DNA from 2 places in the Paenibacillus sp. FSL H8-0260 genome. Region 1 is predicted to be linked to the other one. Evidence: a T-box and tRNA genes for the amino acid it is inferred to sense, from the RefSeq annotation. Region 1 holds a T-box; the other holds one or more tRNA genes.
What was found. The T-box of region 1 lies ahead of metG (methionine--tRNA ligase). A T-box ahead of a tRNA ligase gene usually reads a tRNA of that ligase, here a tRNA-Met.

Region 1 (5,494 bases):
CTCCGCAATATCTTGTATCCGCATGACTTCAAGCGCATCCTCACATTGACGGTGCTGAGCCTTGGATACTCTGCGGATCAGATTCTTGTTATTGTATAGACCTGACAGAACTACTTCACGCACCGTTGCTGGAAACAAAGGGTTGAAGGCATTCTTTTGCGGAACATACCCGATCCGTTCCCAGTCTTTAAACTTGCGGACAGGCGTTCCGAATAATTTAATTTCACCACTGCTCGCTGGAAGCAAGCCGACGATCATTTTCATCAATGTTGTTTTACCAGCACCATTAGAACCAATGATACCAAGGAAATCTCGTTCTCTTACACTATAGTTAAGATTCGATATCACCTTCTGTTCCCCATATGAAAAAGAAAGATCCTGTATATCGATGATATGCTGATGGCAGTCCAAGGATACCGATTGCATGCTTAAGTACCGCCTTTCCCTTATACTTTCCTTATTATTGTAAGGCCATAATCAGATTTTGCAAATTTTTCTCCATCAGAGTGAAGTAATTATCGCCTTTCTTCTCTTGCTCCGCAGTAAGTCCCTCTACCGGATTAAGCACCATAGTGGAAACGCCCGCTTCGGCGGCCAGAGTCTTAGCCAGTTTATCGGAGACAAGCTCTTCAAAAAAGATATACTTAATCCCTTCATCTTTTACCATTTTCGCAAGCTTCACTAAATCCTGTCCGCGCGGCTCAGCGTCTGGCGAAAGTCCCATAATCGCATGCTGATCCAATCCATAGTCACGGGCAAGGTAAGAAAAAGCCTGATGCGATACTACGATCTTATGGTTGGGCAGCTTAGCAAGCTCCTCTTTGAATTTACTGTCTAACGCCTGCAAACGTTCCGCAAGCTTATTGTAACGCTCTTCATAACCTTCTTTATGCTCAGGATCCACGGACTGAAGGCTTTCTTTAATATTCTGAGCCATGACAATGGCTGATTTTGGACTTACCCAAGTATGCGGATCTGTATGCAGGCTGTCTCCAGAGGCATTACTGTTATGATCCGTGTCCTCATTTTGATGAGACTCTTCCTCACTTGCCCCATGATCATGCCCGTCATCTTCATCGGTCATGATATAATCAATACCTTGACTTACTTCAACCGCCTTAACTTTACTGCTGCTATCAAGGCCTTTTAAAAAGTTAGGAACCCAGCCTTCTAAGCCTGCACCGTTATATAGAAATAGCTGTGCCTTAGAAGTGTTGATAATGTCTTGACTGCGCGGTGTCCAATCATGTGGCTCCACACCCACCGGAAGCAGGTTAATAGCATTGATATCTTCCCCGCCAATCTCTTTAGCAAACTCGTAAATAGGATAAAAGGTTGTAACTACATTTACTTTCCCTTCAACTATACTTCCACTGCTCTTAGGTCCGCATGCACTTAGTGTAAATACAAGTACCAGTGCAAGGACGAGCAAACTTATACGTGATTTCATTGCCGCCATTATATTGATCTACCCCTCAAATCGTAAATTTTACTATTAGTAGTATAATAGTAATCGTTACGATAAGTCAACAAAGAAACCTCACTCAGAAGAAAGACGGTATCGTCCTTTATAAAAAAGGAATGCTCCCACAACCAACCCGGCTGAAGGAGCATTCCCTTGTTCAAGCAACCTCATTAAAAAATTTCCACAACAGGATTGTCTTATTTCACTACTGCTCCGTTTGGCATGCTGTCCGGCACGGTAGCGATCGTTAGCTGGTCACCTTTAGAAGCCGCCAAAATCATCCCTTGGGACAACTCCCCACGCAGCTTCACCGGCTTAAGGTTTACGATACAGATCACTTTACATCCCACCAGCTCTTCCGGTGTATAGAATTTCGCGATACCAGAAACCACTTGACGTTGTTCATAACCCAGATCCAGTTGCAGCTTCAGCAGCTTGTCAGCTTTTTTCACTGGCTCTGCAGCAATAACCTGAGCTACCCGCAGCTCTGCTTTAGCGAAATCGTCAATGCCGATTTCCTCTTTATGCTCTTCCACTGGCTCGGAGTCTGCAGCAGCAGGAGCAGCCGCTTCCGCCACTTCAGCCGCAGCTTTACCAGCGCCCATAGCCTCGGCAATATAAGCTACCTCTTGCTCCACATCCAGACGTGGAAAGATTGGATTGCCTTTCACCAGCTTTGTTCCTGCCGGAATCAGGCCAAAGGTCTTACCGCTATCCCAAGTCGTTAACTCACCAGGCTCAATACCCAGCTGTTCCCAGATCTTCGCTGGTGTTTGTGTCAAGAACGGCTGCAGCAGGATTGAAGCGGTACGCAGACCTTCCACCAGATGTCGCATCACAGAAGCCAGCTCGGCGGTTCTATTCTCATCTTTGGCAAGCACCCAAGGTTGTGTCTCATCGATATATTTGTTGGTGCGGCTAATGAATATTCCGATAGCTGTCAGCGCCACGGAAAACTCCATTTTTTCCATTGCTTCTTCTACTTTGGCATAAGTACTCTCAGCCGCAGCTTGAAGCTCACCATCAAATGCTGTTACATTTCCTTCATATGCCGGAATCTCGCCTGCAAAATACTTTTCAACCATAGCCCCTGTACGGTTCAACAGGTTACCAAGGTCGTTGGCAAGGTCATAGTTAACCCGGTCTACAAAGCTTTCCGGTGTGAACGTGCCATCCGAACCAAACGGTACCTCACGCAGCAGGTAATAACGCAATGCATCCAAGCCATAACGATCAATCAGTGTCACAGGATCAACTACGTTACCTTTAGATTTCGACATTTTTCCATCTTTCATGAGCAACCAGCCATGGGCAAATACCTTTTTCGGAAGGGGTTCACCAAGCGCCATCAGAATGATCGGCCAGTAAATCGTATGGAAACGAACGATTTCTTTACCAACGATGTGTACATCCGCAGGCCAGAACTTGTCATACAAGCTGCGATCCTCGGAACCGTACCCCAGAGCTGTAATATAGTTAGTCAACGCATCAATCCACACGTACACGACATGCTTCTCGTCGCCCTTAACTTTTACGCCCCAATCAAAGGTTGTACGGGAAACTGCAAGGTCTTCCAGTCCGGGTTTGATGAAATTGTTAATCATTTCGTTCTTACGGGATTCCGGCAAAATAAACTCTGGATTCTCCTCGTAAAATTGCAGCAAACGATCCGCATATTTACTCATCCGGAAGAAATAACTTGCTTCCTTCACCAGCTCAACCGGGTGGCCGCTATCTGGGCTTTTTGCACCAGTAATCACACCGTTGTCATCACGCACTATATCAACTAATTGCGTTTCTGTGTAAAAGGTTTCATCTGGGATACTATACCAGCCTTCATATTCACCTTTATAGATGTCTCCTTGCTGCAGCAACCGATCAAAAATATCCTGTACCACTTTTTTATGACGCTCTTCCGTAGTACGGATGAAGTCATCGTTCGAAATGTCCAGCTTACGCCATAGCTCCTTAATACCAACAACAATGTCGTCTACGAACTGCTGAGGGGTCTTTCCTGCTTCCTCTGCCTTCCGCTCGATCTTTTGTCCATGTTCGTCTGTACCGGTTAGATAACGCACTTCGTAGCCGCGCAGACGTTTGTAACGGGCCATTGCGTCTCCTGCCACGGTTGAATAAGCATGTCCGATATGTAGCTTGTCACTTGGATAATAAATTGGTGTCGTTAGGTAAAACGTTTTTTTCTCACTCATTCAGTAATCATCCTTTCTTATTAAAAAACAAAAAACTCCCGCCCCCATAATGGGGCGAGAGTATAACTCACGCGATACCACCCAAATTTCCTGTCTCTTCACAGAGCGCAGGCTTCGCCAGTTCCCTCGCGGGAACTGTCCATTAACGCTGGATCACGCTGTTATTTTACGTGAACCACAATTGCAGTTCCCGCTCGAACACAGTTCCTCCCGGACCATATTCAATCTAACGCTCCATACCGGATTTCAGCATATTCCGGCTCTCTGTAATGGACGTAACGATTTACTTATCCGTTCTTCGGAATTCATACTATTACTTGTGAATATACCCAATGGTAAGGCCCCATGTCAAGTCGCAGGGGCAGAATCCTTCTCAGCAGATTCATCTTGTAGAGGCGGCACAGGATCAAGTCCTCCAGGATGAAAGGGATGACATCTGGCAATCCGTTTAGCTGCAAGCCATGAGCCTTTCAATGGACCATGGACTTCAATGGCTTCCAGGGCATAGGCAGAGCAGGTTGGATAGAAGCGGCAGGTTGCAGGTTTAATAGGGGAAATGTACCTGCGATACACCCGAATAGGCGCCTGAATCGTTCTGCGTAGGGTCACCATTTCTAAAGTCCCTTTTGTTTATCTGATGCTGCAACTAATTCTTCTTCCCGGTTCTCTTCACATTCTTTGCAATAACCGAACACCTCAAATTTATGCTTGACTACCCGGAATTGATCGGGTGTATCCGTTAAATTCATCGGGCAGAAATTAATCGGGTAGGTCTTTTGGCATTGAAGGCAGATCATATGATGGTGATGATCCTGATGATTGCAGCTTCCCTTGAACTTCACTCCGTCTTCAAAGACAATCTGTTCAAGCACACCAAGCTCTTCCATTACACGAAGATTGCGGTACACCGTATCAAAGCTAAGTCCGCTATACTTACGGCCCATATGCTCATATACATCCTTCGCTGACAAATATCCCTTATTCTCGCCGAATAACTGGGCAAGCGTTTTGCGTTGGTCGGTGATTCGCAGTCCTTGCCCCGACATGACTTCTAATATTTGTTCTGTCGACAGCATACGCTCATCTCCCATAAGATCAGTTCATTTATATTTCACTCTCTTAATAATGCCCCAAAATAAATGCCCCGTCAATGAAGCACCATGAAGCACCCCTACGCAACCTCTGAATTATTATGTTTACACAAAAGCCCGGCTGCGTATTCCTTGACGGAATATTCAGCCGGGCTTTTAATGTAGATAATTCCCCAATAGAGCTTATAGGGATATTCCTATTCTGTTATTTCTTTGCTGGAAGTGGAGTGATGAGGAAATTGACCGGCAAGTTACTGCCTGAAGCTGCTGTGAATAAAATCTCCACAGAACCTCCATACTCACCACTACGATAAACCACACTGTTCATATCAGCATTCGAGAGACTTCCCACGCTTGGCATATGCACGATTTGGTTATTAACCATAACCGGCCCCATATAGTTACCGCCACGTGGATTAAACGTAATCAATGAGTTTGGTGCAACATTTTCGAATCTGATCTTGTATAATACCCCGAAATTACCGGCATTGGATGCTTCCGTACCTGCCATTGGGTCTACGCCAGCCAGGTTCTTATCACTGTAATTATCGCCTAGCAGAAGTTTTGCAGGAGCTTTCCCTACCTCATCGCTAACCGTGATAATACGAGTAGAATCTTCGTAAGTTCCCCGATTATGCACTCCGTCTCGATCCAGAATTGGAAGTGTTGGAAGTGTAGTCAGTGGATCTTTTTTCGCATCAATCAACATGACGTTATAATCGATTGGA
Region 2 (5,494 bases), 250 kb from region 1:
TCCCCGATCTATTGCGATAACCGTCTGACCATGGCTTACCCAGAGGTACGTAACTATATTGCTGATGCCTTCGCTGAGCTTATTAAAAGCCAGTATCCAGACGCAGAGGTGATCGCAGGTACAGCAACCGCAGGCATTCCTCACGCAGCTTGGGTAGCTGATAAACTTAATCTGCCAATGGCTTATATCCGCGATAAAGCTAAAGGTCACGGCAAGCAGAACCAGATCGAAGGACTGATTAAGCCGGGGCAAAAGGTAGTCGTTATCGAAGACCTGATCTCCACTGGCGGAAGCTCCATCAAAGCAGCTCAAGCTGTGCAAGAAGCAGGCGCAGAAGCGTTGGCTGTATTGGCAATCTTCAGCTACGAGCTGGACCGTGCGGTGGAGGCTTTTGCCGCAGCTGAAATGCCATTACAAAGCTTATCCAACTATAGCACATTGATTGATGTGGCTCTTACACAAGGCAAGATCGCAGCTACAGATGTGGAACTGCTGAAATCTTGGAGAAAAGATCCTTCCGCATTTGGCGTTTAAACTAAATATTTGATTATAGTTTGGACGGGCCTCTCACTTTTTGGTGGGAGGTTTTTCTTTTTAACTACATTGAGTGTAATAAAAAGGAAAGCTTAAAGCGCACTCTGCTGTATAGGTGCATGAAGTATGCTGCTATTTATTGCAAAAAGATGCAATTATCCACCCGCGGCAGGTGTAAACTCTGACACTCGGGATTCTGACACTCTGCTACTCTGCTGCTATGTGTTATCGCTCTCCGCTCTGACACTCTGTTACTCTGTTACTCTGCTGCTATGCGCTGTCGCTCTCCGTTCTGACACTCTGTTACTTTGCTACTCTGCTACTCTGCTGCTATGCGTTATCGCTCTCCGCTCTGACACTCTGTTACTCTGCTGCTATGTGTTATCGCTCTCCGCTCTGAACGTTCTGACACTCTGGAATACTATACTCTGCCCCTGTGATTCCATCGCGCTGTCGTCTCAAACACCGAATAGTTGCAGTTTGTGCACTTAAACTAACCTTCCTTAGAGGTTCTGGCGATATAGTTGCACTTTGTGCAATTATATCGCCAGAAATCCGCAGAAAGTACTTAATAACGTTTTTTAACTGCACATAGTGCAATTAAAGGGAGAAGCACAACACACTCATCTTTAATAGTTGCACAAAGTGCAGTTATCCTGCGTAGAAGGGGGCGATTTGTGCCGGTCACATGAAATGTAGCAGGTTAGTCAGTAGGTTAGTTAGTATGGAAGGAAAATGCTGTATTGGTAAAAGGAAAAGTAGAGTGGAGAGTGGGGTTTTGCTGTTTTTATTTACATTTGAATTTACATTTACATTCTCATTCTCATTCTGACATTTGGCTGACCTGCGTTCTGTCGCTCTGGTATATTGCGCTCTGACACTCGGGATTCTGTTACTATGCTACTCCGCTACTCCGCTGCTATGCGCTGCCGCTCTATGCTCTGGCTCTGAACGCTCTGAACGCTCTGAACGCTCTGAACGCTCTGAACGCTCTGAAACTCTGCTAATCTGCTACTCTGCTGCTATGCGCTGTCGCTCTATGCTCTCCGCTCTGAACGCTCTGACACTCTGGAATACTATACTCTGCCCCCGTGATTCCATCGCAATGTCGTCTCAAACGCCGAATAGTTGCAGTTTGTGCACTTAAACTAACCTTCCTTAGAGGATCTGGCGATATAGTTGCACTTTGTGCAATTAAATCAGCCAGAAATCCGCTGAAAGCACCTAATAACGTTTTTTAACTGCACATAGTGCAATTAAAAGGAGAAGCACAACACACTCAGCTGTAATAGTTGCACAAAGTGCAATTATCCTGTCGCAGAAGGGCATTTCAGTATCCTCAGGAAACTCGCGGAACGTTTTTTATAGAAATAATATGAAGAAATCGTAGTTCAACTTTAAACAACCTGTAACTTCCCCTCCTGAATAAAGCTATATACTGTTACTAGAATTATGGGTAATTATTCATAAGGTGGATGGATTGAGTATTTTATGGGAGGGTTCAAGAATGAATCATATAAATAATAATAGAAGGCTATGGCGGCGCTGGTTAAGCTTTGGAATATGTGCAGCACTCCTATTGCCTTTAATTTCTGAAAGCAGGCACACAGCTTGGGCGGAGGCTTCTAAGCCATCTGCAGAACAGCGTGTGTTACGTATTGGCAGCCTCTGGTCTGGAGAGGACGATTCTTCTTTTCGTCAGCAGTTTACAGATATGTATGAATTGCAGCATCCTGAAATCAAACTTGAGATTATTCCAGCCATTAATATGAATGAGCTTCGTTTTGACAGCACGTATCCAGAGGTTAACCCAGATAATATGGAGAATATCCGAGCGATTATGGGCGGTGCACAGCCGGTTGATGTAATCGTCGGTGATAGTACATTGGTGAAGAGTTTGGTGGAACATAATCTGGTGCAATCGCTGGAGCCGCTTATCGCACGGGATCAATATGATTTAAGCAATATGGCGCCTACGATGCTAAGTGGAGTTCGTGAGCTGGGTGGAGGAAGTCTTTACGCGTTAGCGCCGACCTTTATGTCGAGTGCGTTATATTTTAACAAAGGTATTTTTGATGCTGCAGGTGCAGGTTATCCGACAGATGGAATGACTTGGGATGAAGTGTTCGCGCTGGCTGAAAAGGTGACCAAGAAATCGACAAATAAAGATAAGCGTATATATGGCTTTTCGATGAACCGTTATATGAGCGATCCTTTCTGGGATATGCAGACCTATGTCTCACCGCTTGAGCTTGCTATGTATGACAACAAGGGACATAAGATGGAGGTAAATCAAACACAGTGGAGTCAAGCTTGGACGACCTACAGCCAATTGGTGAAAAAGCAAATTACACCTGGGTTAAACGGTATGGATTTTATAGAAACAGAACGGAGCTCCTATAGTCCTGTCCAAGGGGATCTCTTCCTTACCGGAAAAGCTGCAATGGTAATTGGAGAATACGATTATCTTAATGAGCTTGCAGGTGTGAGCCGCAATGCAGCAAAGATTAAAAATTATAATCCTGTCGATTGGGGTTTCGTTACCGTACCTACTTTTAAGGAGAAACCAGGAGTGGCTGTAGGTACTTGGGTAGGTAATATGATGGCTATCAACACTATGGCTGCTAATAAGGAAGATGCTTGGGATTTGATCAAGTTCGTCAACAGTAATGATGTAGCCAAAATAAAAGCCCATACGCGCGGAGAACTAACTTCCCGTAAGGATTACATTACTACGAAGGTTCCTTCAGTAAATCTGGAGTCCTTCTATACGCTCAAACCGTTACCTGCCAATGATCCTATGATGAACATTCTACAGACACAGAAGCCTGGAATTAGCCGTATTAACGATGTTGGGCGCCAACTGTTCACTGAAGTTTATCAGGGCAAGAGAACGGTCGAGAGTGCCCTAAAAGCTTGGGAGAAGCAAGGGAATACCATGCTGGGTACGCTCGAAAAAGATCCCACATATTATTTTGACTCCATAGGGGATTGAGTTTTGGAATATGTAGCAGCCACCGGATTTCCGGTGGCTTATTTTGTGGAATTTGGGCATGATAAGTTCAGAGCAGCGTAAGATTAATTTGCGAAAAGGAGAAGAGGGCATCATGAATTGGATATACTTCGCGAAACTGTTCAGAACGAGATTTCAAGCAGGCTGTTTGGCAAAAAGACTGGAGCAAGATGGCTGGATTTATGGCTATCATGACCCAAGTTTTGTGGAGATTTATCGATCCCGCAAAGGAAGATATGGGGTTAGATTTTTGCCTTGAGAACTTTTACAAATTCATCCTTGACGTAGACCCATTTTGTACTGTATATTATTTATTGTCGCTGTTTGAATATTATTTATGACGCGGGGTGGAGCAGCCCGGTAGCTCGTCGGGCTCATAACCCGAAGGTCGCAGGTTCAAATCCTGCCCCCGCAACCAATTTTATTACAACAGCAATTGTACATTCGGATATTTTTAGATCCGGGCCCTTAGCTCAGTTGGTTAGAGCGGTCGGCTCATAACCGATTGGTCGGGGGTTCGAGTCCCTCAGGGCCCACTTATCAAAAACCCTTACTTTGTAAGGGTTTTTTGCTGTCTGTAGGTTCCCTTGTAAGTAGAAGTGGAAGAGTTGGAAAAGCGACAAAATAGAGAATGATCACATTTTGGTCACGGCGTTGTTAGATCCACTGGTTTTATCATAGATCATCTGGAAAACGGTAAAAAGTATGTATTCTGTGGAACTGCCCTACTCTTGTAGAGGAAAGGGGGACAGTCAAGACATATAGACTATTAAGTAGAAGACCATACGCCGTAGATTTTTGATGGAATTAAAAGCATGTCCAATACGCTGAAATTGATGATTTCTTTGAACAGGTTAATGCTGAATTTTGATAAGAAGCAATAAAGGATGCCGCATGTTCGCTCGGCATCCTTTATTGAAGATGGGTATACTAACTTAACAGCCTTTTAATTTATCATCAGAAGTTGATTAATAGCTTATTGATTATCCCCAAACCAGATGTTCTCAGTACCGGTCCGCGTGTCTGTCCATACGCTCACTAGACGGCCTGTTTGGGGGACGATGGCATTACCGATGTAGTCCCCAATTAGGGGGATGCCGGTGACGTCAAAGGAAGTTGTTGTTATCCGGGTGTTTGTATACGTCATACCGCCATCTCTAGAGGTTGCTAGATAAACATCAAGGTTGAGGGGGTTGACTCGATTAGTGTAATAGGTAACGAATATTGCACCATCCGCAGGGGATACGGTGATGGCTGGGAAAAAGTTTTGGGAGCCCACCGGACTACCTGTAATGGATATTGGTGCCCCCCAATCCACACCAAAATTGGTGGAAGTGGCAAGAAAAATATCGGAATAACCTTCTCGAAAATCTTGCCATACAGCATAGACATTACCTCGCGTCGTCGGTGCATTAGAAATATCTGCTGCGAGGGAAGGGTATGTCAGACATCTAAATGTATATCCCGGCAATGGATCTGGTGGGACTACAACGCTGGCGACCATGGTTTCAGGAGTAAAAATGACCCCACCGTCTGAGGATGTGCGAATTTTAAGATCAGTATTACCGGGAGGCTGATTGATCCATCCCACGATAACAATCCCATTTAATGTAATTGCTATACCGGGGAATTCTTCGAATTCTTCGACCGAAGACAGCAGGGAGGGACTGGAATAGGTACTACCGTTATCTAGGGAACGATTGAAGAATATCGTATTTCCCGGTATGAATTGTGTGTTGTAATCATGCGTATAACCAGTATATACATTTCCAAAAAAGGGACTTGATCCAGCTTTGTCGGTGACAACGACCACCTGATCATCATTTACAAACTGCCCAAACCCTTGATTCACGATGACTGGAGGTCCGAATGAAGAGGCATTGTCGGCAGATGTATAGGAAACGATCGACCCGCTGAGACCGTCTGAATCGAAGGCGTGGGCTAATA

Region 2: it has a tRNA-Met gene. The T-box ahead of metG (methionine--tRNA ligase) is inferred to sense a tRNA for this amino acid. The anticodon was not compared.

The regions. Positions count from the first base shown of each region.
Region 1 covers NZ_CP150298.1:4,940,776-4,946,269, forward strand. Annotated here, with positions in the region: gene MHI51_RS22095 (metal ABC transporter ATP-binding protein) at 1-426, opposite strand, end outside; gene MHI51_RS22100 (metal ABC transporter solute-binding protein, Zn/Mn family) at 461-1,459, opposite strand; gene metG (methionine--tRNA ligase) at 1,663-3,675, opposite strand; T-box leader at 3,723-3,983, opposite strand; gene yidD (membrane protein insertion efficiency factor YidD) at 4,024-4,287, opposite strand; gene MHI51_RS22115 (Fur family transcriptional regulator) at 4,290-4,751, opposite strand; gene MHI51_RS22120 (stalk domain-containing protein) at 4,972-5,494, opposite strand, start outside.
Region 2 covers NZ_CP150298.1:5,194,322-5,199,815, reverse strand. Annotated here, with positions in the region: gene pyrE (orotate phosphoribosyltransferase) at 1-534, shown strand, start outside; gene MHI51_RS23195 (ABC transporter substrate-binding protein) at 2,042-3,529, shown strand; gene MHI51_RS23190 (hypothetical protein) at 3,642-3,806, shown strand; tRNA gene MHI51_RS23185 (tRNA-Met) at 3,889-3,965, shown strand; tRNA gene MHI51_RS23180 (tRNA-Ile) at 4,010-4,083, shown strand; gene MHI51_RS23175 (sialidase family protein) at 4,524-5,494, opposite strand, start outside.